Regions from separate parts of the Mesorhizobium sp. A623 genome, predicted to be linked through region 3. Evidence: riboswitches for the same ligand, from Rfam matches in the RefSeq annotation. Region 3 holds a riboswitch; each other region holds the start of a gene.
What was found. A riboswitch is a leader RNA that binds a small molecule or an ion and turns the genes downstream of it on or off. The one in region 3 is predicted to bind cobalamin.

Region 1 (3,803 bases), on a different contig from region 3:
GGCCCCGAGGCGCAGCAACGGGAACGCGGGCGGGCATTTCGTGCCCGCATGGGGGCCAATGAGAGCAGTTTCGGGCCTTCGCCGCGCGTTATTTCCGGCATGGCCGCGATTGCCGGCGATATGTGGATGTATGGCGACCCCGACAATTACGATCTCAAGCAGGCTGCGGCAGTCCATCACGGCGTCTCGCCGGAAAATATTGTCGTCGGAGAAGGCATTGACGGGCTTCTCGGCGTGCTAGTCCATATGTATGTCGCGCCGGGCACGCCGGTGGTCACCTCGCTTGGCGCCTACCCGACCTTCAATTTCCACGTCGCGGCGGCCGGCGGACGCTTGGTCGAAGTTCCCTATGAAGACGACCGCGAAAGCCTTGACGGGCTGCTTGCGGCGGTGCGGCGGGAAAACGCGCCGCTGGTCTATCTGTCCAATCCCGACAACCCGATGGGAAGTTTTTGGGATGCGGCGGAAATCATGCGCTTTATCGAGGCGCTGCCTGAAACCACGATGCTGATCCTGGACGAGGCCTATGGCGAGTTGGCGCCTGCCTCGGCGCTTCCGGCAATCGATATCGGGCGCACCAATGTCATCCGCATGCGCACCTTTTCAAAGGCTTACGGGCTGGCCGGCATCCGTTGCGGCTACGCCATCGGCGAGCGGCAGGTCATTGCCGACTTCGAGAAAATCCGCAACCACTACGGCGTCGGCCGCATGGCGCAGATTGCCGGCGTCGAGGCACTGGCCGACCAGGACTGGCTGCAAAGCGTCGTGGCGCGGGTCGATGTCGGTCGCCGACGAATTGCGGCAATCGCCGAGGCGAACGGATTGAAGCCGCTGCCTTCGGCCACCAATTTCGTCGCCATCGACTGCGGCCGCGACGGCGATTTCGCGCTCAAGGTGCTGAAAGGATTTTTGGCGCGCGACGTGTTCATTCGCAAGCCCATGGCGCCGGTGCTCAACCGATGCATCCGGGTCAGCGTCGGCCTCGACCATGAGATCGATATTTTCGCCGAGGAACTGTCCGGCGTGCTCGCGGCCGTGCGCGGCTAACGCTTTTTTGCCTTCGCCGGCATGACGCCGCTGGCGCGTAGCGCCCATCTGCGTCCGTCGGTGCGAAATTCAGCGACGCTCAGCGGCTCGCAATCGATGCGCCAGAACGATTCGAGCGGCGCGCCCAGCACATGAAGCACAGCCACGCGGACGACGGCCGGATGCGTCACAGCAATCGTATGGCCGCGCTCGCCGAGCAGCGCGTCCATCAAGGCGGCTATGCGAGCCGACAGTTCGGCGATCGCCTCGCCGCCATGCGGAGCCGCGGCAGGAACGGCCAACCAGGCCGCGATATTTTCTGGCTGCTGCCCGGAAATCGCGGCCAGCGTCTTTCCGCTCCATGAGCCCATATCCTGATCGGCAAGTTCAGGGCGTTCAACCGCTTGCAAGCCAAGGGCTTGCGCCGTTTGCCTGGCGCGCAGCGCCGGCCCTGTCCAGACGCGGTCGGCGCGGCGCAATTGCGGGCCGAGCGTGTTGGCCATCGCCACTGCGCCTGCCTCGAGCGGCTCATCGAGCGGGAACGCGGCGTGGCGCGTGGCGGCGGTTGCGCCGCTGCAGATCATTGTCAGGCGTCCGGTCATCGAGGAATCGCATCGCGTTTCGTTGGCTCAGCATAGCACGACCGTGCCGGCCCGACGGCCCTTCACGCCCAACACCCTCGTTGACAGGGTAACCGGCGCTGACTACTGTCGCCATTGAAGCAATGTGAGTGGAAACCGGTGAAAGCCCGGTACGGTCGCGCCACTGTGATCGGCTAGCGTTTGAAACGCGATGCCGAGAGTCAGGACTTCTTTCGTTGCTTCATGGCTCATCAACGGGACGCTGTATCCCAGGAGGCACATCATGTCCGACGCTACATTCAATCCAGACGTACGCCCGCTTCCGATCCCGCTCGGCGAAATCCTGCCATGGGCGATCTTCGGCGGGCTGCTTTGCCTTCTCGCCGTCTATTTCGTCGGCTCCGAGGAAGGCGCGATGTCGCTTTTCCGTGGCATGTACATCCACGAATTCGTGCATGACGGACGCCACCTGCTCGGCTTTCCCTGCCACTAAGGGGCTTTGACATGGTTGGTCGTCTTCTCCTTCGCGGGATGCTTGTCGGCATTTTCGCGGGTCTCCTGGCGTTCGGCTTTGCCCGGGTTTTCGGTGAACCCCAGATTGACCGCGCCATCGCGTTCGAAGAATTGATGGCGCAGGCATCCGGTGAAGCGCCGGATGAAGAAACCGAACTCGTTTCCCGCGCGACGCAGGCCGGCATCGGCCTGTTGACCGGTACCGTCGTCTATGGCGCGGCCCTTGGCGGGCTGTTCTCGCTGGTCTTTGCCTATGTCTTTGGGCGCATCGGCCGGTTCGGGCCGCGCGGCACCGCCGCTTTGCTCGCGCTGGCGGGGTTCATCGCCATCGTGCTGATACCGCAGATCAAATATCCAGCGACGCCGCCGGCCGTCGGCAACCCCGACACGATCGGGGTGCGAACGGAACTGTTCTTCATCATGATCGTCATTTCGATCGCCACGCTGGTCGCGTCCATCGGCCTGGCAAGGCGCTTGTGGGCGCAAGACGGAGCCTGGAACGCCTCGATCATCGCTGGAGCGGCTTTCCTGGCAGTCACCGTGGTCGCGCAATACGCCCTGCCCACCATCAATGACGTGCCGGAAAACTTTTCCGCCGACCTGCTGTGGCGCTTCCGCACCGCTTCGCTCGGGCTTCATGCCGTGTTGTGGACGGTAATCGGCCTCGTCTTCGGCGCAGTCGTCGAGCGTAATCTTGCCGGACGCTCGAACCATAAAATCACCGCACGCCCAGCCTTGCGCTAGTTAAGTGCGGCCTCAGCGTTCATCGTTCTTCGCGGCGGCGTCCCTTGCGGGTGCCGCCGCTTTGCTTTTTGCGGTTCCAGCAGGCGCTCATGGCGCGCGCTCGGGCGGGCCGATCAGCGGTATCTCGATCCCCGGCCTGTCTCATGGCCAGATGGCCGTCATCGCCGAATATCGCGGCGAAATTCTCGCGCTGGCCAAGCGACAGGCGAAAACCGACCCGACCTTCCGACGGCTGCTGACTTTCGCCGACGTCCAGTACAGCTACTGCCTATGGGGGCTGGTTCCCGGCAGCCTGCGCGACGAGGAAAGCCCCTTCAACGAATGCAGCCACGCCTATCTCTCGGCGGCGCAAGCGCTACTCGTCCATATGCGCGATATCTCCGACGACAAGCAGCCTACGGAAGCGCTGATCTCCCGGATCGACGCCGACATGGTGCGCAACCAGGCCTCGTTCGTGCAATGCCAGTTCAGCGGCGAAGCTTTCAACACCGCCGAGGTGATCTTCCCGATCTGGCGCAACGTTCCATCGCACACGCCAAGCCTCATCGCTTTCTCGACGCTGGCGATGGCGTTTGCGGGCGGCACGATTCTGCTTGCCGGCGGACGGCGGAAAGACGGCGACGATCAGCCGTGCTGAGCTATCGCCGCACGCCGTAGTTTGCCTTGGCGCCGCATGCATTTCGCCCATTCAAGTTTCGGCCGGGGCTAGCGTATCTACAGCCCGACCAGCGGCGTCCCGGCAGCCGGCCTAATCGTCATCGTCTGGCTAATCGTCATCGCCTGGATTATCGACAAGACAGCCCACGCCATTACACCCCTGGTAGTTGCCCTGGGTGTCGAAGTTCGGATTACCGTCTTTATCGTAACTCGGCCTGGTATCGACGTAGCTGTCACGCTTGCGTCGCGCTTCCTTGCGGTCGCGGTCTCGCTGTTCTTGCG
Region 2 (3,803 bases), on a different contig from region 3:
ACCGCCGCGGAGACAAGCGACATCATGACCGCCGCCAGGGCAGTTCCGAAAAGGCGGCACCGCGACGGGGAGGCGGTCATGATGGCCAAGGCTCCTAGAACGACCGGGTGAAGCTCAGGTCGATCGTCCGCCCCGGAGCCCGGTAGTCCTGTTTGGTCTGATATTGCTCATCGAAGATATTAGCCACCGAGAACTTGAACTGCGACTGCTCGTCGAGCGCATAGAGCGCCGTGAAGTCCGCCGTCACATAGTCCGGCAATTTGACGAGGTTGGCGGCGTCGGCATAGCGCGCCCTGCCATAGATGACGGCGGCCGAAAGCTCGAGTTTCGTCGTCGGCTTGTAGGTCAGCCCGGCGGTGGCGTTGAAGCGGTCGCCATAGGCAACGTATTTGCCATGCACGCCGGGGCTTTTGTTGAGCGGCTCGCGAATGTCGATGCCCAGCCGGCCGCTCCACTCGGCGTTGAATTCATGCGCCAGGGTCGCCTCAAAACCGGTTATCTGCACCTGATCGATGTTGTCCGGGTGCCACGGCCCCCACGCGTCGTTGGGGTCGATGGGCGCCCAGTTGATCTGGTCTTTCACCTGCGTGCGATAGACCGCCATGTCGAGGCTTGTCTGGGTCGTGGCCTGCCAGTTCAAGCCGATTTCGTAGGACCGCGACCGCTCCGGCTTCAGGTCCGGGTTACCCGACAGATAGGGGTCGGGATAATAGAGGTCGTTGAAGGTCGGGGCGCGAAAGCCGGTGGCGTAGGAGGTGCGCGCCACCAGCCCGTCCGTCAGTTCGTAGCTTGCGCCGATATTGTAGGTGGTGGCGCTGCCGAATTGCTCGTCGTGATCGTAGCGCAGGCCGCTATCGACGGTAAGCGCCTCGTACTCGAACGAATATTGGCCGAAGACGCCCGTCAGGTCGCGTTCCGTCTTGGCATAAGCGACAGCGGAGATGGAACTGCCATCGACCGTATCGCGATAGGCTTCGACCCCGCCCGACAGCGTATGTTTCGCTTCACCGACCTCGAACGTTTTTTGCGTGGAGGCGAGAATGCCATAGCGCAGCGTGTCGAAATCGTCGCCTTTTTCGCTCGGCCCGAAGTTCGAGGCATAGTCGAGCGCGGTCATCAGTTCGACGGTGGACGACCAGCTATCGGAATGGTCGATACGCGCGCCGATACGGCCGGAGAAATTGCTGGTATCGGCCTCGTTCACCGGCTGGCGGTCGTATTGGTTGCGGCCACGCGCGTAAAGCCCGTCAGCATAAACCCGGCCCCAGTCCAGATCCTTCGACAGCGAGAAATTGAACGAGCCTTGCCGGAAACCGTCCTTGTCCGGCTCGTGCCCATAGGCGGAAGGTACGGTGAAGTCGTAGCCCTGCGTCCCCAGCACTTGGGCCCCGAAGGAATAGTTGGTGCCGCCGTCGCTCTGGCCTTGCAGATTGCCGGACAGGTACCCACCCCAGGGATGTGTGACGCCCACCGTGACCGTACCGCAGCTTTTGCTTCCGTCGGCGCAGATGCCGCCCTGCCTGGTGATGATGTTGATGATGCCGCCGATGGCGTCCGCGCCATATTGTGCCGAATGGCCGCCCTTGGCGATTTCGATGCGTTCGATCGAAGCCAGCGGAATGCCGGACAGGTTGACGGTTCCCGACGTTGCCGAGCCTGCGCGTACGCCATTGACGAGCACGAGCGTCTGCGCGGCGGTGGTTCCACGCAGCGAAATGCTCGAATCCGCGCCCATGCCGCCATTGGCGGTCACGGTGACGCCTGGATAGGCCTTCAACAGGGACAGCAAGTCGGAAGCCGCCGACTGCTTGATCTCTTCCTCGCTTACCACGGTTACCGATGACGTCGACCGTTCCAGCGACGATTCACGCCGCAAGGGCGTGGTGATGAGGATGCGGTCGAGCTTCGTTGCACCGGAAGCGTCCGTGCCGGCTTCCTGCGCTCCTGCGTGGCCTGTCAACACCAGCGCCAACGCGCCGGCCATCCCGATTATCTTCTTCAATTCGACCTCCAGAACTTTGCAGGCGAAGCTGTTCGCCACTGGCTCATCTCAAGCCGCGTTCTGGTTCCAGCGATTGGCGGGGTTGATCTTCCACCCCCTCGACCGTCCCGGCGCGCGGCAACACGTTATCGTGTCACCGCCACGGACGACCGCGCCTGAACACCCCTCGTGTTCGGGCATGGGTGACTGGAATGGCAGGTCTCCTGACTTCCGTGTCATTGCCGGTCTTCCGCCTTCCCGAGCGCGCCAGGCGCGTTCAGTGGCAAATGGGAGAAGGCTCAACGGTTACAGTTGCGGGGGCAGTCTCGGTTTCGGCCGGTTTGCCGGCTTCACCGTGTTCCCTTTTAAACCACCTTGCGGCGGCACCAGTTCCAGCGCGGAAACTAGTCGGCGCGGGCAGGGGCGTCAATCGCTCAAGGGCCGAAGTTCCAAAACAATTCTGAAGGCTGCGCGCGGGCATCTTGCCGGCTGGCTTGAGCAATGAAAGAAGAGCCGGCATGAAAGCCTTTTCAGTTTCGTGCGCCAGCCCCATTCTCGTCGCGGAATTTGCCATTCCGCAGACCGTGCTGAGCTGGTCGCTTACCCGGCCGGGTTTCGTCACGGCACGCAAGGTCGCGTGGCTGCATGTTCGAAACGACGACCTGCCGTTGGGCGTCGATCCCGCCCGGTTGCTCGAAACGCGAATGGCGGCGGCAGGCCACGCGGATGCGGTCCACCTGATGACGTCGCGCTATGTGGAGCGCCATCATCTCGCAACGGCGGTATCCGGTGCCGCCACCGCGACCTGCCTGGCGACGGTGGGCCTGGGCAACGCCGCAAGGGTTGGCGCGCCGCCGCTGGCTGGCGCCCCCGTCGGCACCATCAACCTGCTCGCCCATATCGACCGGCCGCTTTCTCAAGCCGCCCTGATCGAGGCTATATCGATCGCGACCGAGGCCCGGACCGCGGCCATCATCGACCTGGACTGGCGTCAGGGCGGCAAGCCCGTCACCGGAACCGGGACCGATTGTATCGCCGTCGCAGCGCCATCCATGGAAGGCGGCGAGAATTTTGCCGGGCTGCATACCGACATCGGCGCCGCGATCGGCCGCGCGGTGTATGACGCCGTCAGCCAGGGCGGCGCGCTCTGGGTCGAAGAAAGGCGGGAACTGGCCTCGGCCGGCATTCAGCCATAGGTTAGTGTTGACGGGGTTCAGGCGGGGCCGGGCCTTACGGTTTCGCGCCAGACGATCGGTGCGGCAAAGGTCATGCGGCTGCTGGTATTGACGCCGTCTTGCGGCGAGGAAACCAGTTCCGCTACATGCAGGGCTATGGCCTCTATCGGAGGGGCAAAAGTGGTGAGCCGATACGACGTCCAGCCGGCCTGTTCGATGTCGTCGAACCCGATGACGCAAAGGTCGCGCGGCACGTCCAGCTTGAATTCGTGGCGCGCGGTATCGAGAAAGCCGCAGGCGATCAGGTCCGTTACGCAAAAGGCCGCATCCGGGCGCATCTTGCCTGCAAACAATTGCCGCGCCCCCTGCGCGCCGGTGTCGTAGGAGGTTCGGCCTTCCCGCCAGACGATAACATCCAGCCCATGGTTGCGGGCCGCCGATACGAAGGCCTCTTCGCGCTTCAAAAGGCTCGGCGTTCCTGCCGCCGACGTTACCAGAGCGGGTCTTTTGCAGCCCGCGCGCACGAACGCATGAAGGGCTGCCTCCGCCGCCGAGGCACTGTCGACCTGGATATTGTGCGGCCCGGAGAACCTGTCGTCACGGTTGATCAGGATAAGACGCTGCCCGTTCTCAAGGCAACTGCGGAT
Region 3 (3,803 bases):
CGGCATTCTTCGCCACCGATGCGGCCGGCCCGCCCTCTCCGAAAAGCTGGCCGGAGATATAGGCGCCTTCGATCAAAAGCAGCAGGCCGTCGCCCAGCGTATCGGCATCCTTCGCGCCCATTTCGCGGGCCATGGCGCGCAGGCGGCGGCGCAGTTCCTTCTTGTTTTCCTCGCTGACGACGCGGGCCGGATGGTCGTGTTCGGGATATTCCACCGCCGCGTTGGTCAGGCCGCAGCCGCGATAGCCGGACCTTTGTGTTCGCTTGCCGATGCGGATAAAAAAGGCGCCGATCTGCGCGCGCGCGTCGCCCGGATGGGCTGCCACCGCCTCGTCGAAGCGCGCCCAGAATTCGCCGTCGTAGTGCCTCAGATACGAAGCGGCGAGTTCGTCCTTGGAGGCGAAGCTGCGGTAGAGGCTGGGCTTGGTGACGCCCGCCGTCTTGACGATTTCCTCGACGCCGATCGCCCTTATGCCCTGCCGGTAGAACAGGTCGGATGCGGCAGTCATGATTTTTTCGGCAGCGCGCGGCACGTGGCCATCGCCATCCTTGATCCTTGCATCAATATTATTGGCGTCTGACATTCGCTGGCTCGCTTGACAATGTTACCGATCGGTACGAATAGTGGGCGCTCCGTAACGTACCGGTCAGTAACATGATAGCCCAACCTCGCATGCTTGGCCAGCGCTACGCGTTTGTCGTCGTCGCCGTCATCTTTTTCTGCCTGCTGATTGCGGCCGGCCTGCGTTCCGCGCCGGCGGTGATGATGCTGCCGCTGGAATCCGAGCTCGGCTGGGGTCGCGACGTCGTTTCGCTCGCTGCGGCGGTCGGCATCTTCCTCTATGGCCTGGCCGGTCCGTTTGCCGCAGCCCTGATGGAGCGCTTCGGTCTGCGCCTGATCCTGCTCGGCGCGCTTGCCCTGATGGCCGGTTCGACCGCGTCCAGCCTGTTGATGACCGAGCCGTGGCAGTTGGTCGCCAGTTGGGGTATCTTTTCCGGCATCGGCTCGGGCGCCGTGGCGACCGTGCTCGGCGCCACCATCGTCAACCGCTGGTTCAAGACCAATCGCGGCCTGGTCATGGGGCTGATGTCCGCGTCGAGCGCCACTGGCATGCTGGTGTTCCTGCCGGTGCTGGCGATGCTGGCGCAGTGGGGCGGCTGGAGGCCGGTCGCCATGGCCGTCGCCATCGCCTGCGCCGCCTTGTTGCCGCTGGTCTGGCTTTTGGTGCCGGAGCGGCCCTCTTCCATCGGCCTCGTCCGCTTCGGCGCGGATGCCGACGACGTGCCGCCGGTATCGCCCGCCTCGCAGGGCAATTTCATCGCCCACACGCTCGGCACGCTACGCCGCGCCGCGCGCACGCGGGTGTTCTGGTATCTGTTCGCCACCTTCTTTGTATGCGGCTTCACCACCAACGGGCTGGTCGGAACCCATCTCATCGCCTTTTGCGGCGACATGGGCATTCCCGAGGTGAAGGCGGCCGGCCTGCTTGCCTTGATGGGCGTGTTCGACCTGATCGGCACCACGCTGTCGGGCTGGCTGACCGACCGCTTCGACCCGCGCAAACTACTCGGCATGTATTACGGCATTCGCGGCCTGTCGCTGATCTACCTGCCCATGTCCGGTTTTTCCGGCACGGCGCTGACCATCTTCGCCGTGCTCTACGGCCTCGACTGGATCGCCACCGTGCCGCCGACGCTGCGCCTGTCCAACGAAGCCTTCGGCGATCGCTCCGGCCCGATCGTCTTTGGCTGGATCGTCGCCGGCCACCAGGTCGGGGCGGCAACCGCCGCCTTTTTCGGCGGCGCGCTGCGCGAAATGCAGGGCAATTACGAACTGGCGTTCCAGATCGCGGGCATGACCGCCATCGTGGCCGCCTGCATCTCGCTGCTCATCGACACCAGCCGGCCGGCCTTCGAACCGGAAGGCCAGCCCGCCTGACGGCGCGTCGGGAAGCGCCGTTTTTCGCCCTGTCGCCTTTGCGCTTTGGCGATGTCGCTTTCGTATGGCCGGACCCCATGTCCCGGTGATTAGATGCTTTTGCTTTAGGTGCCCGTTCGCGAAAGCCGACGGGATAATTGGGAAGCCGGTTGGATGCCGGCGCTGCCCCCGCAACGGTAGCGGAGCTGAAAGTCTCGACAAAAGCCACTGGGTGATAAGCCTGGGAAGGCGTCGAGACAGTCCGGGAGGACAGCTCCGAAGCCCGGAAACCAGCCTCGAGCAGACGTAAACTCGACTGATCGCGGTGGGCGGTCAAGAGGCGAATCCTTGCGGACGGGCAATCGTGCCGGTGCGCAATCGTTCACCCCTGAAGTCACCACCAGTTCAGTCCTAGCATTTGCTGAGGGCAGGACATGGACACGAAGACCGAAATGCTGAAGCGGCTCGAGCGCCGCCGTCAGGGCTTCTCGCTGGAGCAGCCCTTCTACACCGATCCCGATTATTTCAAGCTCGACATGGAACTGATCTGGTATCGCGACTGGCTTTTCGTTGGCCATGATTGCGAAGTGCCCAAGCCCGGCAATTATTTCACGCTGCAGATCGGCGACTACCCAGTGGTGCTGGTGCGGGACCAGAAGGGCAAGATTCATGCCCTGCATAATTCTTGCCGCCATCGCGGCAGCCGCGTCTGCCCGTCCGACAAGGGATCGGCGGCCAAGCTCGTCTGCCCCTACCACCAATGGACCTATGAACTCGACGGCAGCCTGTTGTTCGCCCGCGACATGGCGCAGGGTTTCGACAAGGCCGATTTCAGCCTGAAACCCATCGCCTGTGAAAGCGTTGGCGGCTTCATCTTCATCTGCCTCGCCGAAAAGCCGGCCGATTTCGCCCCGATGCGGGCAATGATCGACCCCTATCTCGCGCCGCACCGGCTGACCGAAGCGAAAGTCGCCTTCGAGAGCACCATCATTGAGAAAGGCAACTGGAAGCTTGTCTGGGAAAACAACCGCGAGTGCTACCACTGTGCCGCCAACCACCCCGAACTGTGCAAGACCTTCCCCGAAGCTCCCGTCGTCACCGGCGTGCAGGCCGCCGACAGCGATCCGGAGATGCTGGCCCATTGGGCGAAATGCGAGCCGGTGGGCCTGCCCAGCAAGTTCCGCATCGATCCGGCAGGCCAGTTCCGCGCCACCCGCGCGCCGCTGCTGCGCGATGCCGTCAGCTACACCATGACCGGCAAGCGGGCGGTGAAGAAGAACCTGTCCGACAGCGTCTCGACCGAGGGGATCGGCTCGCTGCTGCTCTATCATTATCCAACGACCTGGGACCACGTTCTCGGCGACCATGCCGTCACTTTCCGCGTGCTGCCGATCAGCGCCACGGAAACCGCAGTGACCACGAAATGGCTCGTCCACAAGGATGCGGTCGAGGGCGTGGATTACGACCTCGCCGAACTCACCCATGTCTGGACCATGACCAATGCCGAGGATCGGCGCATCGTCGAGGAGAATGCCTTCGGCATCCTGTCGCCTGCCTACGAACCCGGCCCCTATTCGGAAGTGCACGAAGGCGGCGTCATCCAGTTCGTCAACTGGTACGCCGATTTTATCGGGCCAAGGCTGGCCGAGGGCGAGAAGCCGGCGTTGAAGAACGTCGCTTAGGGAGGCAGCCATGAACGCGGCAGTCAGCCTCTACAAGCATCTCGACGAGATGATACCGTGGAACGACCGGCTTCAGGTGCTGGAAGTGGTTGGCGTCATCGACGAGGCGCCGGACGTGAAGACCTTCACCTTCCGTTCGGACAACCAGACCTGGTTCCGCTACAAGCCGGGCCAGTTCATCACGCTGGAACTGCCGGTCGCGGA
Region 4 (3,803 bases), on a different contig from region 3:
GGCGTCGGTGGGTAAACTGGCCCGATTGGCGCGCGTTTGATTTCCTTCTTTTCTTACTCCACTTTTATCTCCTGACATTCCTGTACCGGATGCCTGTTACCATGCGTGGAATCACCGCCCCCAAGCTCAAGGATTGCCCGGAACCGGCATGAAGGAAAACATATCGCTCCGGCTCGCGCGCCGCATAGCGCTTGCTGCACAAGGCTTCTGTGACACGCGGCCAGCCGGCACGCCGGACCGCCGGCATTTTTCGCGCGTTTTGTCGCGGACCGGCCTGTTGCAGATCGATTCCGTCAGCGCCGTGATCCGCGCGCACTACATGCCGCTTTATTCCAGGCTCGGCCCCTACCCGCTTTCGCTGCTCGACAATGCTGCCATTTCACGAAAACGTGCAGTCTTCGAGTATTGGGCGCACGAAGCTTCCTACCTTCCGGTCGAAACCTGGCCATTGATGCGCTGGCGCATGGCGCGGGCGGAGCGCGGCGACGGCATGTATGGCGGCCTCGCCAAATTCGGCCGCGAACGCGCCGCCTATATAGAAGACATTTTTCGCGAAATCGTGGCGCGCGGGCCGATTGCCGCATCCGAGCTTGACGGCCAGAAAGGTTCCGGCGGCTGGTGGGGTTGGAGCGAGGCTAAGCACGCCTTCGAATGGCTGTTCTGGGCCGGCCGCATCACCACCGCCTATCGGCGCGGCTTCAAGCGATTTTACGACCTGCCCGAACGCGTGCTGCCGCAGGCGGTTCTGGATCTGCCCACGCCTTCGCCCGCCGACGCCCACCGCGAACTGCTGCGCATATCGGCCCGCGCGCACGGCATCGCCACCGCCAACTGTTTACGCGATTATTTTCGCCTTTCTCCCGCCGACATGAAGGGCAGGCTGGAAGAACTGGTCGATGAAGGCGAAATTCTGCCCGTCCGCGTCGAAGGCTGGAACAAGCCGGCTTTTCTGCACAAGGACGCCCGCATGCCGCGCCGAGTCGAGGCGCGCGCCATGCTCGCGCCTTTCGATCCGCTGGTGTTCGAGCGCTCGCGCGCCGAAAGCCTGTTCGACTTCCGCTACCGGATCGAAATCTACACGCCGGCCGAAAAGCGCCAATATGGCTACTATGTGCTGCCTTTCCTGCTCGGCGATAAAATCGCTGCCCGCGTCGACCTCAAGGCCGACCGCCCGGCAAGCGTGCTGCGCGTCCACGCCGCCTACGCCGAAGCGACCGCACCCACAGACGCCGCCGCCCATCTTTTCGAGGAACTGAAGCAGATGCAGGGCTGGCTCGGCCTTGAACATATCGAAATCACGCCGGCCGGCGATCTCGGACCGGCGCTGGCCGACATCGCGCTGTCGCATCGACACGTTGACACGGCCTCTCACTAACGCCTAAATCCGCTCCAGACGGTCTCCTCTTTTCACAGGGAGGAGCGAAGAGGGAATGCGGTGCGCGACGAAAGTCGCAAATCCGCGGCTGTCCCCGCAACTGTAAGCGACGAGCCAAGGCCGAATGCCACTGGGATTTTCCTGGGAAGGCGGCCAAGGCGATGACCCGCGAGCCAGGAGACCTGCCGTCTGCGAGAAATAATCCGATAGCCTGGCGGGTTTCCGGGCATGGAGCAGGTCTTGAACCAGAACGGCAATTTTCCGGCTGAGTCCGCCGATATTCTATCCGGTATCGAGGCGACGATCATCGTCTGTTCATCGTGCCGCGACGAAACCGGCTCGGATGCCCGTCCCAGCGCAGGCGAGACGTTGGCGGAAAATACACGCCGCGCCGCTATCGACGAAAACATCCATATCCGCACCGTCGAATGCCTTGGCAACTGCAAGCGCCGCCTCAGCGCAGCCATCCTGCGCGACGGCTGCTGGAGCTATGTTTTCGGCGACCTGACCGTAACCAGCGGCCCCGATCTCGTCGCCGGCGCAAAACTCTTCGCCACGTCCAGCGACGGTCTCATCCCCTGGCGCGGCCGCCCCGATTCGCTGAAGCGCGGCCTTGTCGCGCGCATCCCTCCCCTTGCCACGCTGAAGGACTGACCATGACCGCATCCCGTGTTCCCTGCACCGTCATCACCGGCTTTCTCGGTTCGGGAAAAACCACGCTGGTTCGCCATTTGCTGGAGAACTCCAGCGGCAAGCGGCTGGCCCTCATCGTCAACGAATTTGGAGACATCGGCGTCGACGGCGAAATTCTTAAAGGCTGCGGCATCGACACCTGTCCGGAAGAAAACATCGTCGAACTCGCGAATGGCTGCATCTGCTGCACCGTCGCCGACGACTTCGTGCCCGCGCTCGACCGTATCCTGTCACTCCAACCTCCTGTCGATCACATCCTGATCGAAACGTCCGGCCTTGCCCTGCCCAAACCGCTGGTCCAGGCGTTCCAGTGGCCGGCGGTCAAAAGCCGCGTCACGGTCGATGGCGTCATCGCCGTGGTCGACGGAGCGGCCCTTGCCGCCGGTCAGGTCGCTTCCGACATGGATGCGCTGGCCGCCCAGCGCGCCGCCGACCCGACGCTCGACCATGACGATCCGGTCGAGGAAGTGTTCGAGGATCAGGTCGCCTGCGCCGATCTCATCATCCTGTCCAAGAGCGATCTCATGGACGATGCCGCCATGGCGCGCGCCAACGACATCATCGCCAAGAGCCGTGCCCGCGCCGTCAAAACCCTGCCGGTCTCGCAAGGCAAGGTCGATCCGTCGGTGCTGCTCGGCCTCGGCCTCGCCGTCGAAGACGACATCGAAAACCGCTGGAGCCATCACGACGGCATGGGCGGCCATGAGCACGACGATTTCGATTCGATCATCATCGACATCCCCTCGATCGCGAACCCCGACGACCTCGCCAAGCGCGTCGCCGCCACCGCCGAACAGGAAAACGTGCTGCGTGTGAAGGGCTTCGTTGAAGTGTCGGCCAAGCCGATGCGGCTTTTGCTGCAAGCGGTCGGCCCCCGCGTCACCCACTATTACGACCGCGCCTGGACGGCCGAAGACGACCGCCGCTCGCGCCTGGTAGTCATCGGCCTGAAGGGGCTCAATCGTCCGGCCATTGAGAAAATATTGATCGGCTGACCGCAACACTGGCTCACGATGCACATCCTGACCACCACTTCCGCCTCGCTCGACGATCTCGCCGAGCCTGTCGATCTGCGGCAGACGCCGGCGGATGTGGTGGCGCTGTCCTTCACCGATAGTGATCTGGCCGGTCTGGCGGCTGCATGGCAGGCCGACGCGCAGCGCTTGCCGTCGATGCGGCTCGCGCCCTTGCGCGATTTGCGCCATCCCATGTCCGTCGATTTGTGGATCGACAGCGTTGCGCAGCATGCAAAAGTCATCCTTGTCCGTATTCTTGGCGGCTATGACTGGTGGCGCTACGGCTGCGACCAGCTTGCCTCCATCGCGCGCGCTCGCGGCATTAAACTGGCGCTGCTGCCCGGCGAATGCCGCGACGAGGACTTGCGGCTGATCGAGGCCTCCACCCTGCCCCGCACCGAGCTCGACGCGCTGCTCGACTATTTTCGCGAAGGCGGCTCCGCCAACATGGCAGCCCTGGTGCATCGCCTAGCGCAACTGGCCGGAACAGACATTTCCGCCGCCGACCCGGTCACCGTGCCTAAGGCAGGCTATTACGAGCCGGGCAGAGGCGTCGTCGAAGCGCCTTGCATCGAGAACAAAACGGCCGCCGTCGTTCCCATTCTCTTCTATCGCTCCATGCTGCAAGCGGCCGATATCGCCCCCATCGATTCCTTGACCGAAGCGCTCCGGCAGCGCGGCATGACGCCTGTTCCCATCTTCGTCTCCAGCCTGAAGGA

Region 1: it holds a riboswitch for cobalamin, as region 3 does, so the genes downstream of both, ACX3P1_RS26465 (CbtB domain-containing protein) here and ACX3P1_RS09360 (aromatic ring-hydroxylating oxygenase subunit alpha) in region 3, are expected to answer to the same signal.
Region 2: it holds a riboswitch for cobalamin, as region 3 does, so the genes downstream of both, ACX3P1_RS14175 (TonB-dependent receptor plug domain-containing protein) here and ACX3P1_RS09360 (aromatic ring-hydroxylating oxygenase subunit alpha) in region 3, are expected to answer to the same signal.
Region 4: it holds a riboswitch for cobalamin, as region 3 does, so the genes downstream of both, ACX3P1_RS04780 (DUF1636 family protein) here and ACX3P1_RS09360 (aromatic ring-hydroxylating oxygenase subunit alpha) in region 3, are expected to answer to the same signal.

What each region holds. Positions count from the first base shown of each region.
Region 1 covers NZ_JBTMXB010000058.1:12,182-15,984, reverse strand. Annotated here, with positions in the region: gene ACX3P1_RS26475 (pyridoxal phosphate-dependent aminotransferase) at 1-1,047, shown strand, start outside; gene ACX3P1_RS26470 (histidine phosphatase family protein) at 1,044-1,628, opposite strand; adenosylcobalamin (AdoCbl) riboswitch at 1,732-1,887, shown strand; gene ACX3P1_RS26465 (CbtB domain-containing protein) at 1,891-2,100, shown strand; gene ACX3P1_RS26460 (CbtA family protein) at 2,112-2,864, shown strand; gene ACX3P1_RS26455 (hypothetical protein) at 2,926-3,501, shown strand; gene ACX3P1_RS26450 (hypothetical protein) at 3,631-3,803, opposite strand, start outside.
Region 2 covers NZ_JBTMXB010000012.1:13,791-17,593, reverse strand. Annotated here, with positions in the region: gene ACX3P1_RS14180 (ABC transporter substrate-binding protein) at 1-80, opposite strand, end outside; gene ACX3P1_RS14175 (TonB-dependent receptor plug domain-containing protein) at 95-1,984, opposite strand; cobalamin riboswitch at 2,179-2,387, opposite strand; gene ACX3P1_RS14170 (adenosylcobinamide amidohydrolase) at 2,500-3,177, shown strand; gene ACX3P1_RS14165 (LacI family DNA-binding transcriptional regulator) at 3,195-3,803, opposite strand, start outside.
Region 3 covers NZ_JBTMXB010000007.1:57,173-60,975, reverse strand. Annotated here, with positions in the region: gene ACX3P1_RS09370 (TetR/AcrR family transcriptional regulator) at 1-583, opposite strand, end outside; gene ACX3P1_RS09365 (MFS transporter) at 655-1,938, shown strand; cobalamin riboswitch at 2,028-2,230, shown strand; gene ACX3P1_RS09360 (aromatic ring-hydroxylating oxygenase subunit alpha) at 2,352-3,599, shown strand; gene ACX3P1_RS09355 (FAD-binding oxidoreductase) at 3,610-3,803, shown strand, end outside.
Region 4 covers NZ_JBTMXB010000003.1:171,107-174,909, forward strand. Annotated here, with positions in the region: gene ACX3P1_RS04775 (winged helix-turn-helix domain-containing protein) at 149-1,375, shown strand; cobalamin riboswitch at 1,378-1,579, shown strand; gene ACX3P1_RS04780 (DUF1636 family protein) at 1,604-2,029, shown strand; gene cobW (cobalamin biosynthesis protein CobW) at 2,032-3,063, shown strand; gene cobN (cobaltochelatase subunit CobN) at 3,082-3,803, shown strand, end outside.